DNA from 2 places in the Bacillus sp. KNSH39 genome. Region 1 is predicted to be linked to the other one. Evidence: a T-box and tRNA genes for the amino acid it is inferred to sense, from the RefSeq annotation. Region 1 holds a T-box; the other holds one or more tRNA genes.
What was found. A T-box is a leader RNA that pairs with one kind of tRNA and senses whether it is charged. The one in region 1 lies ahead of trpS (tryptophan--tRNA ligase), so its partner is inferred to be a tRNA-Trp.

Region 1 (11,414 bases):
TGAAAGAGAGGATCGAACTGTAAATAGAAGCGGTTTGAGTCTTTTTATATTTGAGAGGTATGTTTCCGTTTCTTTTAATGAAAAATAACGTGAATAATGCGTTAGCTTTCTGTTTTATGCGAAATATATTCTAGACAAAAATACATTTATGTTTTAAAATTAGTACCAAGTCATAATAATTGATATAAAACGGAGGGCTGCGATGTGAACGTGGGCATTTTAGGGATCGGAAGATATGTGCCAGAAAAAGTAGTCACAAATCACGATTTAGAGAAAATAATGGAAACATCCGATGAATGGATTCGTACGAGAACGGGAATTGCAGAAAGACGCATTGCCGATGATACAATAGATACTTCATATATGGCCGTAGAGGCTTCTAAAAAAGCACTTGAAGATGCAGGAATTAGCGGAGAGGATATCGATCTTATTTTAGTAGCAACAGTAACACCAGATCGTGCTTTTCCAGCAGTTGCTTGTGTAATTCAAGAAGCAATAGGAGCGAAACATGCAGCCGCAATGGATTTAAGTGCAGCATGTGCTGGTTTTATGTACGGAATGATTACAGCGCAGCAATTTATTCAAACAGGAACGTATAAAAATGTATTAGTAGTTGGTAGTGATAAACTATCTAAAATTGTAGACTGGAACGATCGAAATACAGCAGTACTATTTGGAGACGGAGCCGGTGCTGTCGTAATGGGAGCTGTTTCAGAAGGTAAAGGCGTTCTATCTTTTGAATTAGGAGCAGACGGAAGTGGCGGCAAGCACCTTTATCAAGACGAGTATGTTATGATGAATGGCAGAGAAGTGTTTAAATTTGCCGTTCGTCAACTTGGTGATTCTTGTCTTCGCGTTTTAGATAAAGCTGGTCTTACGAAAGAAGATGTGGATTTCTTAGTACCGCATCAAGCAAACATTCGTATTATGGAATCTGCAAGAGAGAGGTTAAATTTACCACAAGAAAAAATGAGTATGACGATTGAGAAGTTCGGTAATACATCAGCTTCTTCAATTCCGATTGCAATGGTAGAGGAATTGCAAAACGGACGTATTCAAGACGGTGATTTAATTATACTTGTTGGTTTTGGCGGCGGATTAACATGGGGAGCAGTTGCTCTTCGTTGGGGTAAATAAGGACTGAGAGAAAAAAAAGGAGTGTATTTTGTATGGAAAAAAAGAGGGTCGTAATTACAGGACTAGGAGCTGTTACACCGGTCGGAACAGATGTTGAAACAGCGTGGGAAAACATTAAAAAGGGTGTATCTGGAATCGGGCGACTTACAAGAATTGATCCAGAACTATTTCCAGCAAAAGTAGCAGCGGAAATTAACGACTTTGAAGTCGAGAAATATATTGATAAAAAAGAAGCGCGCCGTATGGATCGCTTTACACAATATGCAGTGGCAGCAGCGAAAATGGCAGTTGCAGATGCAAAACTTGAAATTACAGAAGAAAACGGACCTCGAATTGGTGTATGGATTGGATCTGGTATTGGCGGTATGGAAACATACGAAGAACAATTTAAGATTTTTACTGAGAAAGGCCCACGCCGCGTGAGCCCATTCTTCGTGCCGATGATGATTCCAGATATGGCAGCAGGTCAAGTATCAATCGCAACAGGAGCAAAAGGAATTAACACTTGTTCTGTAACGGCTTGTGCATCTGGTGCAAACTCAATTGGTGATGCATTTAAAGCAATTCAGCGTGGTGATGCTGATGCAATGATTACAGGCGGAGCAGAAGCGCCGCTAACAAGTATGGCATTCGCAGGATTTAGCTCAGCGAAAGCATTAACATTTAATGAAGACCCAGCAACGGCTTGCCGTCCATTTGATAAAAACCGTAGCGGTTTCGTAATGGGTGAAGGCTCAGGTATTCTAATTCTTGAAGAATTAGAGCACGCATTAGCACGCGGTGCTCACATTTACGCGGAAATTGCTGGTTATGGTGCAACTGGAGATGCATTCCATATTACAATGCCTGCTCCTGGTGGGGAAGGCGGAGTGCGTGCAATGCGTCAAGCTTTAGCTGATGCAGGCCTACAGCCAGAAGATATTGATTACATTAATGCGCACGGTACAAGTACTGATGCGAATGAAAAATATGAAACGATGGCAATTAAAGAAACTTTCGGCGAGCACGCGTATAAAGTAGCAATTAGCTCAACGAAATCAATGACAGGTCACTTATTAGGAGCAGCTGGTGCTGTTGAAGCGATTTTCTCTATTAAATCAATTACAGACGGAGTAATTCCTCCAACAATTAACTATGAGACACCAGATCCAGAATGTGACTTAGATTACGTCCCAAATCAAGCGAGACACCAAGAAGTAAATGCAGTATTAAGTAACTCATTAGGATTTGGTGGTCATAACGCAGTGTTAGTATTTAAATCGTATAAATAATCGATGAAATAAGGAGTTTTTTCGCAATAGATTGCGAAAAAACTCCTTATTTATTTTTACGCCTTTTTCTCCTGTAGCATATACATAAGAAAAAGGAGGGATAAAGATGGGGATTGTTGAAACAGCTGAATGGTTACATTTATATTATGGACGGCCAGAAAAACTTTGTGAGAAATTTACGAAGTATATTCCGTTGCCAAAAGAAAGGTTGTATCGCTTTTTAATTTCAAAAGGGATGTATCGCCCGATCATGCGCGGAGAAAAGGAAATTAAAGAATTAGAGGAAAAGGAAATTTGGAAAGAATTGAGCCTGGAGTATGATAAACTGAAAAATTGGTTAAAAGGTCCAGATGTCCCTGTCTTTATTTTATTATCAGATTCCTATAATCGAACTGTACAAGAAGAGTATAACGGTAGGGCTGGATTATCTATGCGTCATGTTATTTTCTTATTCGTATGTGGGCGGAATTCGGTAGAAGAATTAAAAGTGTTATTGGCGCATGAATATCATCACATATGCAGGTTACATCAAATTGAGACGAAAGAAACAGAATATACATTACTTGATACGATGATTATGGAAGGGCTAGCGGAACAAGCAGTAACAGAAAGGTATACAGAAAAAAACAATGCACCGTGGACGGCGTATCTTTCAAAAGAAGAGGCTGTTTATTATTGGAAAAATGTTGTACATGAAAGAATAAGTATAAAACGAGGAACAAGGGAACATGACATCTTATTAAATGGCTTTCACTCTTATCCGAAGATGCTTGGCTATGCGCTTGGATTTCATATTGTCAAAGATTGTGTAACTTTGGAAGGAGAAGATACACTTTCTTTATTATCTATAGATGCAAAAGAAATATTGAATAAAGCAAATACATTTCATATATAAAAAAACAGGAATTCTATTTCCTGTTTTTTTAGTATTAATAGAAGAAAAAATAATAATTAGAATATATTTCCTCAAGTGGAATAAAGTTAAGCAAAAATGAACATAATGATTGGTACAAACAGTAGTGAAGTGAGGGGTAGTGAATGTTATATCTACATGATGTATGGGTAAATTGGTTTGAAGGTGAAGAGAATGGGTATAACGTTTGTCATTTTTACGAATGGCGGAAAGATGATACGATTGAGCTATTAGATCAAGTGCCATTATTAAAAGTAGATGCCACATTATATCATTACATCGAGAACGAATTGTTAGAGCTTCCGCAAAAAATGCTGGAAGACGTACATCATAAGGCTTATATTCGTAAAAATCATGAACGTTTGCAGCAAGAGTATTGCTTTGTTGTTACAGATGGGAAAGGCATTATTGCCATTGACACAATTGGTTACAATGTACCAATTCGCAAAAGTAGACTTATACCACGCCAAGAGCAGATGGTATATGAGATGGTAGAAAACGTACAAGCAGAAAAGTATGAGTTCCAAGTAGAAGAAACAGAAAAAGAACATCATATTTTATCACCATCGCCTTTCATTATGAATGGCTTGACTCGTAAAGAAAGACAGCTAAAACAATTATTATTTATGGCGTTAGATCAATTACATACAACGAAAAACACAGCAGAAATTCGCTATTGGTTCACAGAGTGGGATCCATCAGCATATGGAATGGTTCAACATATGGAATTTGAAGATATTTGGGCTAAGCTGTATGATGAAGCGAAAGCTGGCTGGTCTGATAAGCACGAACAATTATGTGAGCGTCTCGTAAAAGGACAGCCATTTTTTGAAAAGTTATGGGAAATGGAAAATGAGCAAAAGGTAAATTAAAAAACCGCCAATTGGCGGTTTTTTAATTTTGTAGAAATCTAGTTCCAGCGGCAAGAATGTTCGGTGGCTTCGCGCCTTCACATTCTAAACGAGCCGCCTCCGCTTTTTGTAGAAATCCAGCTCCGGCAGCGAGCTCTTCGTGTCTAAGAACCTTCCGCATAAGAAGACAAAAAGCGTCTTCTATGCGAAAGAACCTTATCCAGTCAGAGCTGAACGAGCTGCCTCCGCTTTATATGTAATCTAGCTCCGGCTCCTAACCCTTCGCGTCTAAGAACCTTCCCCACAAGAAGGTAAAAAGCACCTTCTGTGGGAAAGAACCTTAGCCGTCAGGGCTAAGCAGTCGCCTCCGCTTTATATGTTACCTACGTTTTCTGCTTAGTCCCATTGCGTTTTCTACTTTGCGTAGTTGTTTGAATGCAACGCGGTTTGCTTTTTCTGCACCTTTGTCTAGGATTTCGTCTAGTTCTGGTGAGTTGATTAGTTCGTTATATTTGTCTTGGATTGGACGAATAGCTTCTACGACTACTTGCGCTAGGTCGCCTTTGAAGTCGCCGTATCCTTTTCCTTCGTACATTGCTTCGATTTCTTCAACTGTTTTTCCAGAGAATGAAGAGTAGATTGTTAATAAATTAGAGATACCAGGTTTGTTTTCCTTATCAAATTTCACAATACCTTCAGAGTCAGTTACAGCACTCTTAATTTTCTTTTCAATTGTTTTTGGCTCATCAAGCATACTAATCATTGATTTTGGATTCGGATCAGATTTACTCATTTTTTTCGTAGGCTCTGTTAATGACATAACGCGAGCTCCTACTTTTGGAATGCGAATTTCAGGCATTGTGAAGATTTCGCGGTAACGTTTGTTGAAACGCTCTGCTAAGTCACGTGTTAATTCGATATGTTGCTTTTGGTCATCACCAACCGGCACGATTTCAGTGTTGTAAAGTAAAATATCAGCAGCCATTAATGGTGGATACGTAAGTAATCCAGCTGGAACTGAATCTCTACCAGAAGCTTTATCTTTATATTGCGTCATACGTTCTAATTCTCCAACGTAAGCAACAGATTGCATGATCCATCCTAGTTGAGCGTGTGCTGGTACTTCTGATTGTACAAATAAAGTAGCTTTTTCAGGATCGATGCCGCATGCTACATAAAGTGCAGCAAGACTGCGGATGTTTTTACGAAGCCCGACGGGATCTTGAGGTACTGTAATCGCATGTTGGTTTACAATACAGAAATAACAGTCGTGTTCATTTTGAAGCTCTGTAAACTGCTTCATTGCTCCTAAATAGTTTCCAAGTGTAATCGTTCCACTTGGTTGAATACCAGAAAAGATAACTGACATAAGTAATTCCTCCTAAAATAGAATGCGTGATGTGGGGAAGAGAAGGCAAACAAAAAAGCCCATTCATCCCAAAAAACTATAGGGACGAATGGACCGTGGTACCACCCTAATTATTTCACTACTGTGAAATCTCTCTAATCCATAATAACGTTTGGATATAACGCCAAAGCCTACTACTTTCGGTTCGGTTTGGTGCTCAAAAGCCCATTCCATACTGTACAATTACTTGTTCACACCAACCACAAGCTCTCTGAAATTGCCTCAATATGTACTCTTCTTTATCATCGCATACATATAAATTTATTTATTGTTACTTGAGCTCTTTTAATATGAAAGAACTAAAGTTTTATAACAAAATGTTTTGCTGATTATTATATCATATGGGATAGTGTTTGCAAACTACATCAAAATAGTAAAGCTAATGAGTGTCGAGAACAACCCAAGGAAGATACCTGTAATACAAATTGGATATGTCCATTTGAATGAATATGTTTTATAAATACGTTCTTTCTTATCTGTAGGTTCCTCGACTTCTTCAATTAAAGAGTCAATCTTTTTGTTCGTACCAAATACTCTTTGGAATGCGTAAATGGTTACATTGAAAAAACCATTTTGAAATATGTATAAAAAACCGCCGATAAGAATAAAAAACAGTGCAATATAAAACAAAATGTTGACAAAGTTCAACAAAAATTGAGATGAAATGAGGAATGCACCAATACTAGAAGCAATCATCGCTATAAAAATTAGTATACAAGTATGAAAAAAAACTTTATTCAAAATATTCCCCTCCGTCAAAATATTACTAGAATTATTATACTATAAAAGCTATAATAAGTACTAGGATTAATTTTTTGAAAATTATACGCAATTAAAGGTCTGATTTTAAGATGATGGTAGCAATGTTAATGTATCCCTTTACGAAAAATTAAAAATATAAATATTTTATTAAAAATTTTAACAAAAAAACAAAAAACTATATTCACAATTGTTATATTATATGTATAATGAAAATTGTAGAAACTTGGAGATTATTCTTTCAATTCTACTTTTTAACAAGTGAGGGTACAGGAAGTGCAATTAGGGGAGGCAACACAACATGAAGAAAAAGATACCGTTATTACTTGCATCAACTTTAACTGCAAGTATGTTGCTTAGCGCGTGTAGCTACCAAAAAGATGACGCAAAAGCAAAAGGGAAAGAGAACGCTACGAGTAGTAGTAACGGAAAACAGATTCTTAATTTAACAGAGTTATCTGAAATTCCGTCAATGGATGCATCATTGGCATCTGATTCTTCATCTTCTACAGCATTAAATAATACGATGGAAGGTTTATATCGTATTGGCAAAGATCAAAAGAGAATGCCTGGAGTTGCAGAAGATGTCGAAAAGCTAGATGATGGGAAGAAATACATATTTAAATTAAGAAAAGATGCGAAATGGTCGAATGGGGAACCTGTAACAGCTAAAGATTTTGTGTATTCATGGAAAAGAGCAGTAAATCCAGATACAAAAGCAACGTATTCGTACATTATGTTCGATATTAAAAATGCAGAGAAAATTCATAAAAAAGAATTACCTGCTGACCAATTAGGTGTAAAAGCGATTGATGATTATACATTAGAAGTAGAATTAGACAATCCCGTTCCTTACTTTATCGATTTAACAGTTTATCCAGTATTTTACCCACTAAATGAAAACTTTGTAAAAGCACAAGGGGATAAATTTGGTTTAGAGGCAAATACAACATTATATAACGGTCCATTCGTTATGAGTGATTGGAAACATGAACAAAGTTTCCAATTCAAGAAGAATCCTTCATATTGGGATAATAAAACGGTTAAAATCGAAGAAATTAACTTTAATATTGTAAAAAATACAGCAACTGATGTAAATTTATATGAGACAAACGCGATTGATCGAGCGGCTTTAACGTCTGAATTTGTTGATAAGTTTAGAAAAAGCCCAGAGTTCCAAACAAGAAAAGAAGCAGGGGTTGCTTACTTAAGATTTAATCAAAGTAATCAGTACTTAAGTAATAAAAACTTAAGAAAAGCAATTTCAATGTCCTTTGACCGTGATAACATTGCAAAAGTTATTTTAAATAACGGTGCAATTGGAGCTTACGGATTTGTTGGAAAAGATTTCGCTGAAGGTCCGAATAAAAAAGATTTCCGAGCTGAAAATGGAAAGCTAGTTGAAACAAATCCAAAAGAAGCGAAAAAGCTTTGGGAAACAGCGAAGAAAGAGCTTGGAACTGATAAAATCGAACTAGAATTCTTAAACTTTGATAATGAAGATGCTAAAAAAGTTGGGGAATTCTTAAAAGGTGAGATGGAAAAGAACTTACCAGGTTTATCAATTAAAATTAAACAGCAACCATTCGCACAAAAAAATAAATTAGAAGATTCTCAGCAATATGATATTGCGTTTGGTATTTGGGGACCAGATTTCCCAGATCCAATCTCATATTTAGATATGTTTGTTACGAATGGTTCTCAAAATAAAACAGGGTATTCTAATCAGAAATATGATGAGTTAATCCTAAAAGCTAAAACAGATACAAAAGATTTACAAGCTCGCTGGGACAACCTTCTAGAAGTAGAGAAGATGTTAATTAAAGAGGATGCAGTTATCACTCCAATCTTCCAAAAAGGTTCAGCGTATGTAGTAAAAGGTGCCGTAAAAGATATTATCCCAATTAACTATGGTGGTAAATTAACTTACAAATGGGCATCTGTTGAACAAAAATAATCTTTTTTTCCATCGTTTACAAGGGTATATGCCTATGATGGGCATATGCTCTTATTTTAAAAAAATAAAAGTAAGAATATTTTAAACTATCTTATTGCTTTTGAGAAAAACGGGGAGGTGCTTGATATGGGACGTTATGTATTAAAACGTTTCGTGTACATGGCTTTGACATTATTTTTAATTACTACACTGACTTTCTTTTTGATGAAATTACTTCCGGGTTCTCCGCTTAAAAACCAGGAGAAGCTATCACCGGCACAAAAAGAAATCATTCTTGAAAAATACGGATTGAATGATCCGGTACCAGTTCAATACGCACGTTACTTAGGTAACCTAGCAAAAGGTGATTTAGGGGTATCATTCCAATATGATAACCGCCCAGTAACAGACATGATTGTGGATCGTATTGGACCATCAGCCCAATTAGGTTTACAAGCGATTATATTAGGAACATTTATCGGTTTAATTTTAGGTATTGTTGCCGCACTTCGTAATAATACGTGGGTAGATTATAGTGCAACAGTTATTTCGGTACTCGGAATGTCGGTACCATCATTCGTATTCGCCGCATTACTGCAATATTTCGTAGGGGTAAAACTTGGCTGGTTCCCAGTAGCATTCTGGAAAGGACCAGAGTTTACTGTAATGCCTACAATTGCATTATCGATGGGAGTTATCGCAACAATCGCACGTTTCTCTCGTGCAGAATTAATTGAAGTTATGCAAGCCGATTACATTTTAACAGCGAAAGCGAAAGGAATTAGCCAAGGCGTTATTATTGTCAAACATGCACTTCGTAATGCGTTAATTCCAGTTGTAACAATTTTAGGACCAATGGTTGCGGCATTAATTACAGGAACACTTGTTATCGAGCAAATTTATGCTGTACCAGGACTTGGGGAACAATTCGTTAAATCGATTACTTTAAATGACTATACAGTTATTATGGGAACTACGATTTTCTATAGTGCAATCTTCATTTTAGTTATTTTCATTGTCGATATTTTATACGGAATTATTGATCCTCGTATTCGTTTAGCGGGAGGGAAAAAATGATGAAAGATGTACAAAAATTATCTCCAGATTTATTTCAACAAGCCAATCAAAATAATGTTGATAATGAAGTCATTGCCCGTCCAAGCCTAACGTTTTGGCAAGATGTAAGAAGACGTTTATTCCAACATAAAGGTGCGATGCTTGGCCTTGTATTATTAGTTATCATTGCACTATTAGCGATTTTTGGACCGATGGTAAGTAAACACTCGTATAAAGAGCAAGATTTAGGTCGAGCGAAATTACCACCAAAAATTCCAGTTATTGAAAATGTTCATTGGTTACCATTTGACGGTACAGATCAATATGGTGTTGACCAATATGAAAAACGTGATATTAAAGAGTACTTCTGGTTTGGTACAGATGATCTTGGCCGTGACTTATGGACAAGAACATGGGAAGGTACACGCGTATCATTATATATCGCTCTTTTAGCAGCAGCAATTGACTTAGTAATTGGGGTTGCATACGGAGGTATTTCAGCATTCTACGGCGGTAGAGTAGATAACATTATGCAACGTATTATGGAGATTATTAACGGTATTCCATACTTAATCATCGTTATTTTAATGGTAATCATTATGGGATCTGGTATTTGGTCAATTACACTCGCGATGGCGATTACAGGTTGGATAGGGATGTCGCGTATTGTTCGTGGACAAATCTTAAAGTTAAAAAACCAAGAATATGTATTAGCATCTCGTACATTAGGTGCAACAAATACACAATTAATTGTGAAACATTTAATTCCAAACGTAATGGGACCTATTATCGTAATGACAATGTTTACAATTCCATCAGCGGTGTTTGGTGAAGCGTTCTTAAGTTTCATCGGTTTAGGAATTCAGCCGCCATTTGCGTCACTAGGTTCTCTTGTAAATGATGGTTATAAATCTATTCAAACGTATCCGCATATGATGTTCATCCCTGCGGTTGTCATCAGTATATTAATTTTAGCGTTTAACTTAATGGCAGACGGATTACGCGACGCGTTAGATCCAAAAATGCGTAAGTAAAAGAGGGGAGAGGCAAAGATGAAAACATTGTTAGAGGTAAAAGATTTACAAGTCTCCTTTGATACACATGCAGGTGAAGTACAAGCTGTACGCGGCGTTACTTTTGATTTGAAAAAAGGAGAAACATTGGCGATTGTAGGAGAATCTGGTTCAGGGAAATCAGTTACTTCTAAAGCGTTAATGGGATTAATTCCGAATCCTCCTGGACGCATTAAAAATGGTGAAATCGTATTTGAAGGTCGTGACTTAACGAAATTAACAGAAAAAGAAATGCAGCAAGTACGCGGTAAAGATATCGCGATGATTTTCCAAGATCCAATGACATCATTAAACCCAACGATGACAATTGGAAATCAAATTATGGAAGGTCTAATTAAACACCAAGGGATGAGTAAAGCAGATGCACGTAAAGTTGCTTTAGAATTAATTGACCTTGTAGGTATTCCAAATCCAGAAGCTCGTTTAAAACAATATCCTCACCAATTCTCAGGTGGTATGAGACAGCGTGTAGTTATTGCGATGGCGTTAGCTTGTAACCCGAAATTATTAATTGCCGATGAGCCGACAACAGCGCTAGACGTTACGATTCAGGCGCAAATTTTAGAACTTATGAAAGACATTCAGCAAAAAACAGAAGCAGCAATCATTTTCATTACGCATGACTTAGGTGTAGTAGCAAACGTTGCGGACCGAGTGGCAGTTATGTACGCTGGTAAAGTTGTTGAAATTGGAACTGTAGATGAAATTTTCTACAATCCGAAACATCCATATACTTGGGGTTTAATCGCATCTATGCCAAGTTTAGATGGTTCAGAAGAAGAGTTATATGCAATCCCTGGAACGCCTCCAGATTTATTGAAGCCGCCAAAGGGAGATGCTTTTGCACCACGTAACCCACAGGCACTGAAAATTGATTTTGAAATGGACCCACCTTTATTTAAAGTAAGTGATACGCACTATGCGGCAACTTGGTTACTTCACGAGCAAGCTCCAGAAGTAAAACCGCCAGCAGTCGTTGAAAAACGCATTCTTCAAATGAAAGCAGGTGA
Region 2 (11,414 bases), 670 kb from region 1:
GCTGATTACTAAAGAAGTTATACTTTCTTCTACCATCAACTTCTTCAATTCCAGCGTCTTTTATCATATTGTAAATGCGAGAGTGTGCTGTTTGAGCCACCCATGGTCTTTCTTTCACAAGCTCCAAATACTCCGCAAACGTACCTTCCCATTGTAAACGTTCTTCTGCTGCTCGATGCTGTTCAATCTTTTTTAGAATATCCATTATAGCTCCTCCCCCATCTCCTTGTTCAATCGGATTATTATAAAAGGTATGCTAGGATGTCCTTAAACATTCTTTAAATCAAAACGAAATATATAATAGCACGCTAAAATTCTCTCCAAAATTCAAAGAAAATTCTGTATAATATAGGTATTAACATTTTTACACTGCTATTCATTATAAATAAATTCTTTTCTTCTAAGAACCTTACATACATTTTGGATAATAAATAAAACTCATAAACCGAAAACAGTAAGGAGGATATTAGTATGAAATTATTATTAATTTTAGGTGTATCACTCACATTTCTTACAGCTATTTTTACATCCGGTTACAATGACAAACCAGGTACACATAAAAAATGATGTGCTTTTAGCACATCATTTTTTTATTTATAATACATATTTTCCATATCATATTTGGATAGTGGTCGGCTATAATAATAACCTTGTACAAGCTTCACATTCTTTTCTTTCAAAAACTGTATTTGCTCCTTTTTTCTACTCCTTCTGCAATTATATTCAATTCTAAAGTATGAGCTAAATGAATAATTGCAGCTGTAATATTCGTATCACGTTCATCTATATGTATACCTTCCATAAAAGAACGATCAATTTTTAAAGTATCAATTGGATATGTTTTTAAATAACTTAAAGATGAATAGCCTGTTCCAAAATCATCTAAATGAATCTTTAAATTTTGTTCTTTTAATTGTAGTAACACTCTCTTTGATATATCTTTATGTATAAGAGCTCCTTCTGTAACCTCTATCGCTAATAAATGAGCTGATACATTGTACTTATTTAAAGCCCGTGTAATCATCTCTATTAATGTAATAGAACGAAAGTGTCTAGCTGAAATATTAACCGCAATTGGGACCACTTCATATCCTTTATTTAACCATTCGCGCAGTTGCTGACACACTTGATTTACTACCCATTCATCGAGCTTAATAATAAATCCTGTTCTTTCTGCCAACGGAATAAATTGGTTTGGAGAAACAAATCCTAATTCCTTATTCTCCCACCTTATTAAAGCTTCCATACTAGCTATTTTTTTCGTTTCAATATTAATTTGTGGCTGATAATATAAGAAAAATTCATTTTTTTCTATAGCACGATGTAACTGGTTTTCTATTATAAACCTTTGTTCACGCTCACAGTCTAATCCACTACAATAAAAATGATAATGTCCTTTTCCTTTTTCTTTTGCTTTTTCTAAAGCAGCATCGACCCTCTGAAATAGTATTTTTTCATCTTCTCCATCTGCTGGAGCCATTACAATTCCAATTGATGCACTTAAATATACATCTTCTTCTTCGATTACAAAATATTCACTAATATTTTTCAGTATGCTTTTTGCAACTTCCTCTACATATTCTTTCGTTATATTTTCTATCAACATAACAAATTGATCATCGTGTTCTCTAAATAAGTGCATACCTTCTATTTTTAGATTGCTTAAACATTCTGTAACTTTTTGTAATACTTTATCTCCCTCTTTATGACCAAATGTATCATTAATACGATGAAACTCATCTAAATCTATAAATACAAGCGCAAAATTTACACTCTCATTTAAAAAAGTATTTAACTTATTTGTACATGAAATTCTATTCATTAATCCCGTTAACTGGTCATAGTAAGCTAAATATTCTGTTCGCATTTCGTTTAATACTTGCCTTGTAACATCTCTCGTAACAATATAAATCCCAACAATTTCACCGTTCACAATAATCGGGATAGTTCTCAAAGAAATATATAGCTCGTACCCTTCTTTATGAACATATTTCTTTGAAACAATTTGTTTTGCTTTTCCTTGCATCGATCCCTTAAATATAATTTGAAAATCTTTTTCATATTCTTTATTAATGAATTCAAAAATAAATTTATTATTTAATTCCTCATACCGGTATCCAAATATTTCATACGTTGCCGGATTTGCATATGTAACTCTCCCTATAGAATCTATAGATATAATTGAGTCATTATTATATTCCAGTAACGACTTAAATAACATTTGTTTTTCCTCTATCTTTGTCTTCTCCTCAATTTGAGCTGTAATATCTCTTGTAATACAAATAACAAATTGACATATTCCTTCTTCGTCGCAGACAGGATTAAGTGAAGATTCATAATGTATCTCACCTTTTGGTAAATTGACTACATCACAAAAGGTGTGTGCTTTCGCTTCTCTCACTACTTTTGCATATTGCCTTTGCAATATCCCCGCTATATCTTTTGGTAATACTTCTGCAAAAGTTTTTCCATAGCACTCTTCGCTTAACCTAGCATAATCCATTCCTATTTTATTCACATACATATATTGAAACGTTTCATTATCAATAACTTTCAATATGAATACTAAATCTTGAATAGCATGTAATAATCCTTGTCTAATTAAATCCATATCTATCATACTTAAAAAGGTATTTTGATTACTATATTCTTCCTTCATATTTATCTCAACCCGTCTTATCTATTTTTAATCATATATCCCATTCTATATGATTATGTCCTCTCTTTTAAATGTATGATTATATATTATTTTTATTTTATAAAAAAAAGTCGCCATATGGCGACTTTTAATAAACGATTTCTAAATCTAATCCAGGGTAATTTTGTTGACGGAACGCTTCATAAATTAAAATTGCTGCTGTATTAGATAAATTTAATGAACGTACTTTATCTGTCATTGGAATACGTAAACAATGATCAAAGTTTTCTTCGATTACATTAGCTGGTAAGCCGTTTGTTTCTCTTCCAAATACAAAATAGTAATCCTTCTCACGCTTGCTATAGTCAAACGCTGTATGAGCTTTCTCGCCATACTTTGTTAAATAGAAGAATTCACCGTCTTTATTTTTTTCATAAAATTCTTCAATTGAATCATAATACGTAATTTTTACGTGCTGCCAATAATCTAATCCTGCACGCTTTAACATTTTATCATCCGTTGAAAATCCAAGCGGTCTAATCAAATGTAATTCTGTTCCAGTTGCTGCACAAGTACGAGCAATATTCCCTGTATTTGCTGGAATTTCTGGCTGATATAAAACAACATGTACTCCCACGCGATATTCACCTCTGTTTTTTGTCTACTACGTATTATACCACTTGAGCGAAAAATCTCTACCCATTAATAATATGAAAGAATTTATATTTCATTTGTGGTGTATATTTACTAGAGTCTTCATAGTTCCAATAACGTCGACGGCTATTCGCTGAATGTGCATTTACAAGCGGCATACCATCTGCATCTTTTGCTACTACAATCGTCGTATGATTCCATCTTCCGTCATCCTCGAAATCATAAGCAATGACATCTCCAAGAATAAGTTCTTCTGGCCTCTCTACCGCCTCTGCTCGAAGTCCTGTTGTAGCACCTGACAAATACCAATAAAAAGAATGTGCAACAGCCCAGCTCCAACTCCACTGATTCTCCCTTTGCCACCATCCTTTACGAATATTAGGATACCCGTTCATAGGTACTTCTCCAGTATGAAGACATTGAGAAATGAAATTCGTACAATTATCAGGGAAATTACGATACATAGGATTCCGGTCATCCCACCAACGCTCTGCATATTTCACTGCCTCTAAACGATTATACTGATAAGAACCGTACTTCTCTTTCGTAATATCCCTTTCTAATGTCTCACCCATTCTAATTTCTTCTGACACTTCAATAGCAGAATCGCCTATAATTCGACTATTATTTAAACAAACTCTTCGTTTTAATTGTTCCTCTTCAATATAAAATAATTCTTTATGCTTAATTAAATATTTAAAATGTATTTGATAATCAATTTCTTGATGGTCATTACTATTTAATTGTCTAATGAAAGAAACATCCGCAGTTGCTTTCACTATATGTGCACTACGCCTTTGAAACAATTGTTTCTTTCTCAGTGCCATTTGTAGTAAATCCTCAGCAATACCATCCACATTCGTTCTTTTCTCCGTTATATATGCTAAAAATTGTTGTACTTGGTTTTCAATCTTCGTTTTTACAACCATTCTGTCTCCCTCCCATATTACAATATGAAAAAGGGAAATATTATCTACTCTTTTTTCTGTGCTAACAATTCAAGCCCGCGATTCATTTCATGAAGCACTTCTTCATCTTTCTCACGTTCCATCGCTTTCTCAATCGCTTCGCCTACTCCATCTCCGCCAATTTTCCCAAGTGCCCATGCTGCCGTTCCGCGTAGTACCGGTCTTGGGTCATCTTTCATAACACCAATTAAATCTGGAATTGCCGATGCTTCTTTAAAATGTGCTAATGCTAAAATCGCATTTCTTTGCAGTGGTTTTTTCCCTCTCCATGACCCTGACATAATCCCATATTTCTCTTTAAAATCACGATTACTAATTGTTAAAAGTGGCGTTAATAATGGTTTAACTAGCTCAGGATCCGGCTCCATCTCAGGATGATTATGAAAATCCATTCCTTTGTTTTTCGGACAAACAGTCTGACACGTATCACATCCATATATGCGATTTCCTATTTTATCGCGATATTCTTCAGGTAGGAATCCTTTCGTTTGTGTTAAAAACGCAATGCACTTCTTCGAATCTAACTGTCCCCCCTGTATTAAAGCACCGGTAGGGCAAATATCGATACATTTCGTACAGCCTCCGCATTGATCTTCTATCGGCTTATCTGGCGGGAATGGAACATTTGTAATCATTTCCCCTAAGTATACGTACGAACCAAATTCAGGTGTAATAATAGAGCAGTTTTTACCGCTCCATCCAATACCAGCACGCTCTGATACAGCTCGATCACTTAATTCACCTGTATCAACCATGGACTTCACTTCTATATCGGGAAGTTTTTCAATTAAATATGCCTCTAATTTTTGCAAACGATCTCGTAAAACAAGATGATAATCTTGTCCCCAAGAAGCACGACAAAAAATCCCACGGCGTTCTCCACGCTTACTTAATGGTGCATTTTTTAATTTTGAAGGATATGCTAAAGCAATCGCAATAATTGATTTAGCACCCGGTAATAACAGTTGCGGATTCGTTCTCTTCTCTATATCAGGCTCTTCAAATCCAGATTGATAATTTAATTGTTGTTGCTGGATTAAGCGCTGCTTTAATTCCTCAAAAGGAGAAGCGCTCGCAAAGCCTATTTTATCTATGCCAATTGTTTTACTATACGCAATTACATCTTGCTTTAATTGTTCAAAATCCACTCTTAATCGCCTCCTCAGATGAATCCACCCCTTATGTAACCACTCTATTGGTTAGTAATTCACGTTTGGAATACTATCATTTACTTCTATTTTCGCATGTAATTATATTTTTCAAACATTAAAAAACGCAATGCCTCGTTTATCTCGGAAACGAAACACTGCGTTGATCACAATTTATAGAAAAACTTTTAATAAAATTTGGAGCGGGTGAAGAGAATCGAACTCTCGACCAGAGCTTGGAAGGCTCTTGTTTTACCACTAAACTACACCCGCAAATATGAATTACATATAAGATATTAGAATAACTTATGTAAAATAGTATAGCATGTAAAAAAAGTAGAGGCAAGAATTTTATCGAAAAAAGTCGAAAAAGTGATGAGAGACCTCATCACTTTTTCAATTCTTTATCAATTGCCTTCTTCATACTATCAAAATCAGGATTTGCAAGATTTCCGTTTACATATACAGAAGGAGCACCTTGAACTTTTAATTTTTGAGCACGATCTGAATCTTTACTTACTTTTTCTTTAATGTCTTTACTGTGTAAATCTTTCTTAAATTGCTCTACATCAACTTTTGGAAGTTTCTCTTTCACAATGCTAAGAAGCAAATCTTCTGTAATCCATTCTTCCGTATCTTTCTTTTGATTTTGATAAATCTCATCATAGAAAATCCAGAATGAATCTTTATCTTGTTTATAAATTGCTTCACCAGCTGCTGCACCTAAATCTGAGTCTTTTCCGATAAATGGGAAGTTAATAAAATATAACTGCACTTTGCCTTTATCAATATACTCTTCTTTTAATCGAGGTAATACTGTTACATCCCAAGTACGACAAGCAGGACATTTAAAGTCTCCAAATTCAACTACCTTAACTGGAGCATCATCTTTCCCTAAAGATTGTTGCGTAGAATAAGCAAACATCTCATTCCCTTTATCTTTTTTGTCATTTATGATGCTATACGCAATTGTTCCAATTACAATCAATACTGCGATAGAAAAAACTATACCAAGAGCCATGAGTTTATTTGATTTCATATACATTCCTCTTTAAATTCATATTCTGTATACAGCATTGTACACAATACACATAATATCAACACTTATATACGTCACGCAATGAACACGCTCACATAAATTACAAAAACACAATAATTGTGACGATATTGTGTCACAATTTGTCACAATTTATTCAAAAAAAGAAGCTCCTCTGTAGGAACTTCTCTTAACTTACTGCTTTTTTACGCGCGCTATTTAACATCGACTGCTCTATTTTTATATCATGACGAATTACCAATTTCTCACTAACTGCTTGAACATACTCATCATGGCTTATATAGCCTTCTTTCTCCATTAGTCTCAAAACGACATTACGTCTCTCTACTGCTTTATCATAATTTTGGGCAGGTGAGTAATAAGCAGGTGCTTTTACTACAGCAGCCATCATTGCACTTTCAGCCAACGTTAATTGGTTCACCTTTTTACCGAAGTAAAGGTTTGCTGCTTTTTCAATTCCCCATGCTCCTTCTCCATAATAAATATTACTTACATATAATTTTAATATTTCATCCTTCGTAAATGTGCGTTCAATTTTTTTCGTATAAAAAATCTCTTTCCACTTCCGAGAAAATGTACGTTCATTCGTTAAAAAGGCATTTTTAGATAGCTGCTGTGTAATTGTGCTTCCTCCTTGCACGACACCACCAGCCTTTATATTCTCAACAGAGGCCCTAATAATTGCTATATAATCTAAACCGTTATGATGATAAAATCTTTTATCTTCTGTCGCAATAAATGCATGTGTTAATGATTCTGGCACCTCTAACTTAGCCGGTACATGTAATTTACTAATATCACTTTTCTCAATCATTACATTTCCAATGAATAATAACGTACAACTTAACAATAATAATAATATAATGGCTTTATAAAAAAGTTTAGTCATTGGATTTAATGCAACTTTTTGATGATAGTTCACCCTAGATAATACTCGTTCTTTCATCTTGAACACCTCTTTTCCACACAGCATATAACTCTTACTTTAAGAATACATTGTTGTAAAAAAATATCCCATCGATTTCTCTTACACGTACCTTACATCATTGTAAGGTATAAAGTGAAACTTTAATCGGTCCTCATTAATCAAGCTTACTGCCTAGCAAATAGTGGGATAAAAAAGTATTGTATCACAGTCTTTTTTTATCTACTATTCATCTGAAATATTGAATATAGGTTATGTTAAAGTACGAATAACCAATAAAAGAGAAACCCTTAAGACTATTATATTTTCACTTTACACTTTAATTATATCATCTACAAATATATATACTTTTGACTATCTAGTAATCTAAATGTATATAACATATAGATTTATTATACAGAACAAACGTTCTTAAAATCAATACTAGTGCTACTATTATTTTGACCTTTTTCTTAAACAGTATACAAAAAAAGAGTAGTGATTCGAATGTATCTCAAATCGGCTACTCTTTTCTTTACAATCTTCCTATTAAATTATACGGCTGTACTTCCCACGTTTCATACGGAATAAAATGTGTTGCTCTCATTGCATCAAGCGTTCTGGATTTCATATGAGGACGCGTTATATACTCATCTATGTTCTCTTCATTTAAATCAACAAATTTAGCCTCTTGTATTTCTTCAGGTTGAATTTTTATTTCACCACTTATATATGCTACTTTAAAAACAACAGCTAGAATATGCATAGAAGTATTATAATAAACGCCTGTAATTCCGATAGGCTTCACCGTTAACCCTGTTTCCTCTTTTATTTCCCTACAGACAGCTTGATCGAGCGCTTCGCCTTCTTCTACCTGTCCTCCTGGCAACTCCCACGTATCAGCTCGCCAGTGCACTTTTGTTAATAACACTTCATTTTTTCCATTTGTTAAATAACCGGCTACAGCAACGATATGCTTTGGTGTCTTATGTTCCATATTAAGCCTCCTAGAGATAATGAATATTTTATATATCCCTATAATTATATTCCCTACCTACAACAAAATACCTTTAATACTTCATCACCTTAATTAACTTCATAAAAAAGACCCTATCCGCTAAGCGAAAAGGGTCATCTATCGTATTACTCTCCTAAGTCTACGTTGTGATAAACTTGTTGAACATCTTCTAAATCTTCTAATGCATCAACCATTTTCTCAAATTGTGCTTGAGCATCTTCAGGAAGTGTTACATCACTTTGTGCAAGCATTGTTAATTCTGCAACTGTAAACTCCTCAACGCCAGCACCTTTAAGTGCAGATTGTACTGCATGAAATTGATCTGGTTCAGCATACACGATAACAGAATCTTCTTCTTCTAGAATGTCACGTGCATCTACATCTGCTTCCATTAAAATTTCAAGAACTTCATCTGATGTTTTACCTTCAAGGCCGATAACAGCTGTCGCATCAAACATGTAAGCTACAGAACCGTTCACACCCATATTACCACTATTTTTGCTAAATGCAGCTCGTACATCTGCTGCAGTACGGTTTACGTTATTTGTAAGTGTATCTACAATAACCATAGCTCCATTTGGTCCGAATCCTTCATAACGAAGCTCGTCATAATTTTCTTCTGAACCGCCTTTTGCTTTTTCAACTGCACGATCAATAATTGTTCTTGGAACATTGTATGTTTTCGCACGCTCTAATACAACTCTTAGTGCTTGGTTTGATTCTGGATCTGGCTCGCCTTGTTTTGCTGCCACATAAATTTCACGCCCAAATTTCGCGTATATACGGCTTGTATTTGCATCTTTTGATGCTTTTTTGTCTTTAATATTGTTCCATTTACGGCCCATACTTTCCACTCTCTTTCCCGTTTTAAATCTACATAAAAATATTAATATGAAATATAATGTGTGTTCAACACATTTTTAAAAGAAATATAAAAAGTTCATTTTTGATTCATATTACAGACATAATATAAATCACTATCATTTTGTTCTTTCGACAAGTTATATTATACATGAATTCCTACGTTTATTACGAATTTTAGAAGCACATAGTATAATTTAACAAAAAGACTCTAACATTTCTGTTACAGTCTTTTTATATTGCCAATAAACATTTCCATATTATTCCCATAATTGTTTTCTATTGTTGTACAATAAAAATAGGAAAAAATTTGAAGAAAAGATGGAGGGTGAATTATGACACATTCCAAAGACAAAAAATCACATGCTTTTAAAGGAATAGGAGAGAAGTTAAACCCAACTATCTATCAAGTGAGATTCATGAAATTAGATGAACCAATTCGATTTGAGTCGTTTCCTGAATTAAAGGAATTAGGAGACTGGTTGAGTACTTCAACGCACATGTGGTCATGCCACTCAACTATGTACAAATACAACAGAGAAGAGTTTGAAAAGAAGTTCTTAGAAATTACGAAATTAACAGCTGATCATGTACTAATATCTACTGGTGGCGTCGGATTTAACTTCATGTCACCAGGTTGGAGAAATTCTCTATAAAATAATGAAATTATATAAAGGGATAAAAATTTATCCCTTTATTGTTTTGTAGCTTTCCCCAACTGTATCGCATGTACTAAATGAATAAGTTTACCTTAATCATTTATAACCATTTCACCAACACACCATTTTTGCTTATTTTATAGTATGATGAAAACATAAAAAGACTCTACACATTTGGTGTAGAGTCTTTTATTACGCCGTTCATGATACCGATGGTCGGGGTCGAACCGACACTCCCGAAGGAACACGATTTTGAGTCGTGCGCGTCTGCCAATTCCGCCACATCGGCACAAAAGAAAAGGCGGCAACCGGATTTGAACCGGTGATAAAGGTTTTGCAGACCTCTGCCTTACCACTTGGCTATGCCGCCATATTAAATTTTATTGGAGCGGAAGACGGGATTCGAACCCGCGACCCCAACCTTGGCAAGGTTGTATTCTACCACTGAACTACTTCCGCAAAAATGGCTGGGCTAGCTGGATTCGAACCAGCGCATGACGGAGTCAAAGTCCGTTGCCTTACCGCTTGGCTATAGCCCATCGAATTCTTACTTAATTATATGTAAGTATCCATTAGATTATTTGTAATTTTTAAAATAAAAATGGGGCGACTGATGGGAATCGAACCCACGAATGCCGGAGCCACAATCCGGTGCGTTAACCACTTCGCCACAACCGCCATGTTGTGTAAATATATTTGGCAGGGGCAGTAGGAATCGAACCCACACTGGAGGTTTTGGAGACCTCAGTTCTACCTTTAAACTATGCCCCTATGTAAATGGTGGAGGGGGGCAGATTCGAACTGCCGAACCCGAAGGAGCGGATTTACAGTCCGCCGCGTTTAGCCACTTCGCTACCCCTCCGAAACTTACATGGTGCCGGCTAGAGGACTTGAACCCCCAACCTACTGATTACAAGTCAGTTGCTCTACCAATTGAGCTAAGCCGGCGTATTTTATTAAAATAAATGGTGGCTCGGGACGGAATCGAACCGCCGACACGAGGATTTTCAGTCCTCTGCTCTACCGACTGAGCTACCGAGCCTTATTAAAATGGCGGTCCCGACCGGGGTCGAACCGGCGATCTCCTGCGTGACAGGCAGGCATGTTAACCACTACACCACGGGACCATTTGGTTGCGGGGACAGGATTTGAACCTGCGACCTTCGGGTTATGAGCCCGACGAGCTACCGTGCTGCTCCACCCCGCGATAATACTATTCATATAAAATTTATATGGTGGAGGATGACGGGATCGAACCGCCGACCCCCTGCTTGTAAGGCAGGTGCTCTCCCAGCTGAGCTAATCCTCCAAAGTGGTGACCCGTACGGGATTCGAACCCGTGTTACCGCCGTGAAAGGGCGGTGTCTTAACCACTTGACCAACGGGCCAAATATTATAAATCCTATGGCGGAGAGCAAGGGATTCGAACCCTTGATACGCTTGTGACGTATACACGATTTCCAATCGTGCTCCTTCGGCCAACTCGGACAGCTCTCCAATGGCTCCG

Region 2: it has a tRNA-Trp gene. The T-box ahead of trpS (tryptophan--tRNA ligase) is inferred to sense a tRNA for this amino acid. The anticodon was not compared.

The regions. Positions count from the first base shown of each region.
Region 1 is NZ_JBQXYO010000001.1:5,061,782-5,073,195, forward strand. It holds gene fabH (beta-ketoacyl-ACP synthase III) at 205-1,137, shown strand; gene fabF (beta-ketoacyl-ACP synthase II) at 1,170-2,408, shown strand; gene ACUL40_RS25995 (DUF2268 domain-containing protein) at 2,515-3,303, shown strand; gene ACUL40_RS26000 (YjbA family protein) at 3,447-4,193, shown strand; gene trpS (tryptophan--tRNA ligase) at 4,552-5,541, opposite strand; T-box leader at 5,619-5,835, opposite strand; gene ACUL40_RS26010 (DUF3899 domain-containing protein) at 5,941-6,321, opposite strand; gene ACUL40_RS26015 (peptide ABC transporter substrate-binding protein) at 6,641-8,296, shown strand; gene opp3b (oligopeptide ABC transporter permease) at 8,423-9,352, shown strand; gene opp3C (oligopeptide ABC transporter permease) at 9,349-10,365, shown strand; gene ACUL40_RS26030 (ABC transporter ATP-binding protein) at 10,384-11,414, shown strand, end outside.
Region 2 is NZ_JBQXYO010000001.1:4,393,158-4,404,571, reverse strand. It holds gene ACUL40_RS22560 (PrkA family serine protein kinase) at 1-205, opposite strand, end outside; partial or broken gene ACUL40_RS22555 (sensor domain-containing protein) at 591-2,659, opposite strand; gene trmL (tRNA (uridine(34)/cytosine(34)/5-carboxymethylaminomethyluridine(34)-2'-O)-methyltransferase TrmL) at 2,787-3,275, opposite strand; gene ACUL40_RS22545 (amidase domain-containing protein) at 3,334-4,221, opposite strand; gene queG (tRNA epoxyqueuosine(34) reductase QueG) at 4,266-5,408, opposite strand; tRNA gene ACUL40_RS22535 (tRNA-Gly) at 5,608-5,681, opposite strand; gene ACUL40_RS22530 (DsbA family protein) at 5,797-6,447, opposite strand; gene ACUL40_RS22525 (transglycosylase domain-containing protein) at 6,635-7,411, opposite strand; gene ACUL40_RS22520 (NUDIX hydrolase) at 7,905-8,366, opposite strand; gene ACUL40_RS22515 (YebC/PmpR family DNA-binding transcriptional regulator) at 8,513-9,232, opposite strand; gene ACUL40_RS22510 (DUF3884 family protein) at 9,584-9,904, shown strand; tRNA gene ACUL40_RS22505 (tRNA-Leu) at 10,115-10,196, opposite strand; tRNA gene ACUL40_RS22500 (tRNA-Cys) at 10,207-10,277, opposite strand; tRNA gene ACUL40_RS22495 (tRNA-Gly) at 10,292-10,366, opposite strand; tRNA gene ACUL40_RS22490 (tRNA-Gln) at 10,372-10,446, opposite strand; tRNA gene ACUL40_RS22485 (tRNA-His) at 10,510-10,585, opposite strand; tRNA gene ACUL40_RS22480 (tRNA-Trp) at 10,605-10,678, opposite strand; tRNA gene ACUL40_RS22475 (tRNA-Tyr) at 10,686-10,769, opposite strand; tRNA gene ACUL40_RS22470 (tRNA-Thr) at 10,780-10,855, opposite strand; tRNA gene ACUL40_RS22465 (tRNA-Phe) at 10,874-10,949, opposite strand; tRNA gene ACUL40_RS22460 (tRNA-Asp) at 10,959-11,034, opposite strand; tRNA gene ACUL40_RS22455 (tRNA-Met) at 11,038-11,114, opposite strand; tRNA gene ACUL40_RS22450 (tRNA-Val) at 11,141-11,216, opposite strand; tRNA gene ACUL40_RS22445 (tRNA-Glu) at 11,221-11,295, opposite strand; tRNA gene ACUL40_RS22440 (tRNA-Ser) at 11,313-11,404, opposite strand; tRNA gene ACUL40_RS22435 (tRNA-Asn) at 11,407-11,414, opposite strand, start outside.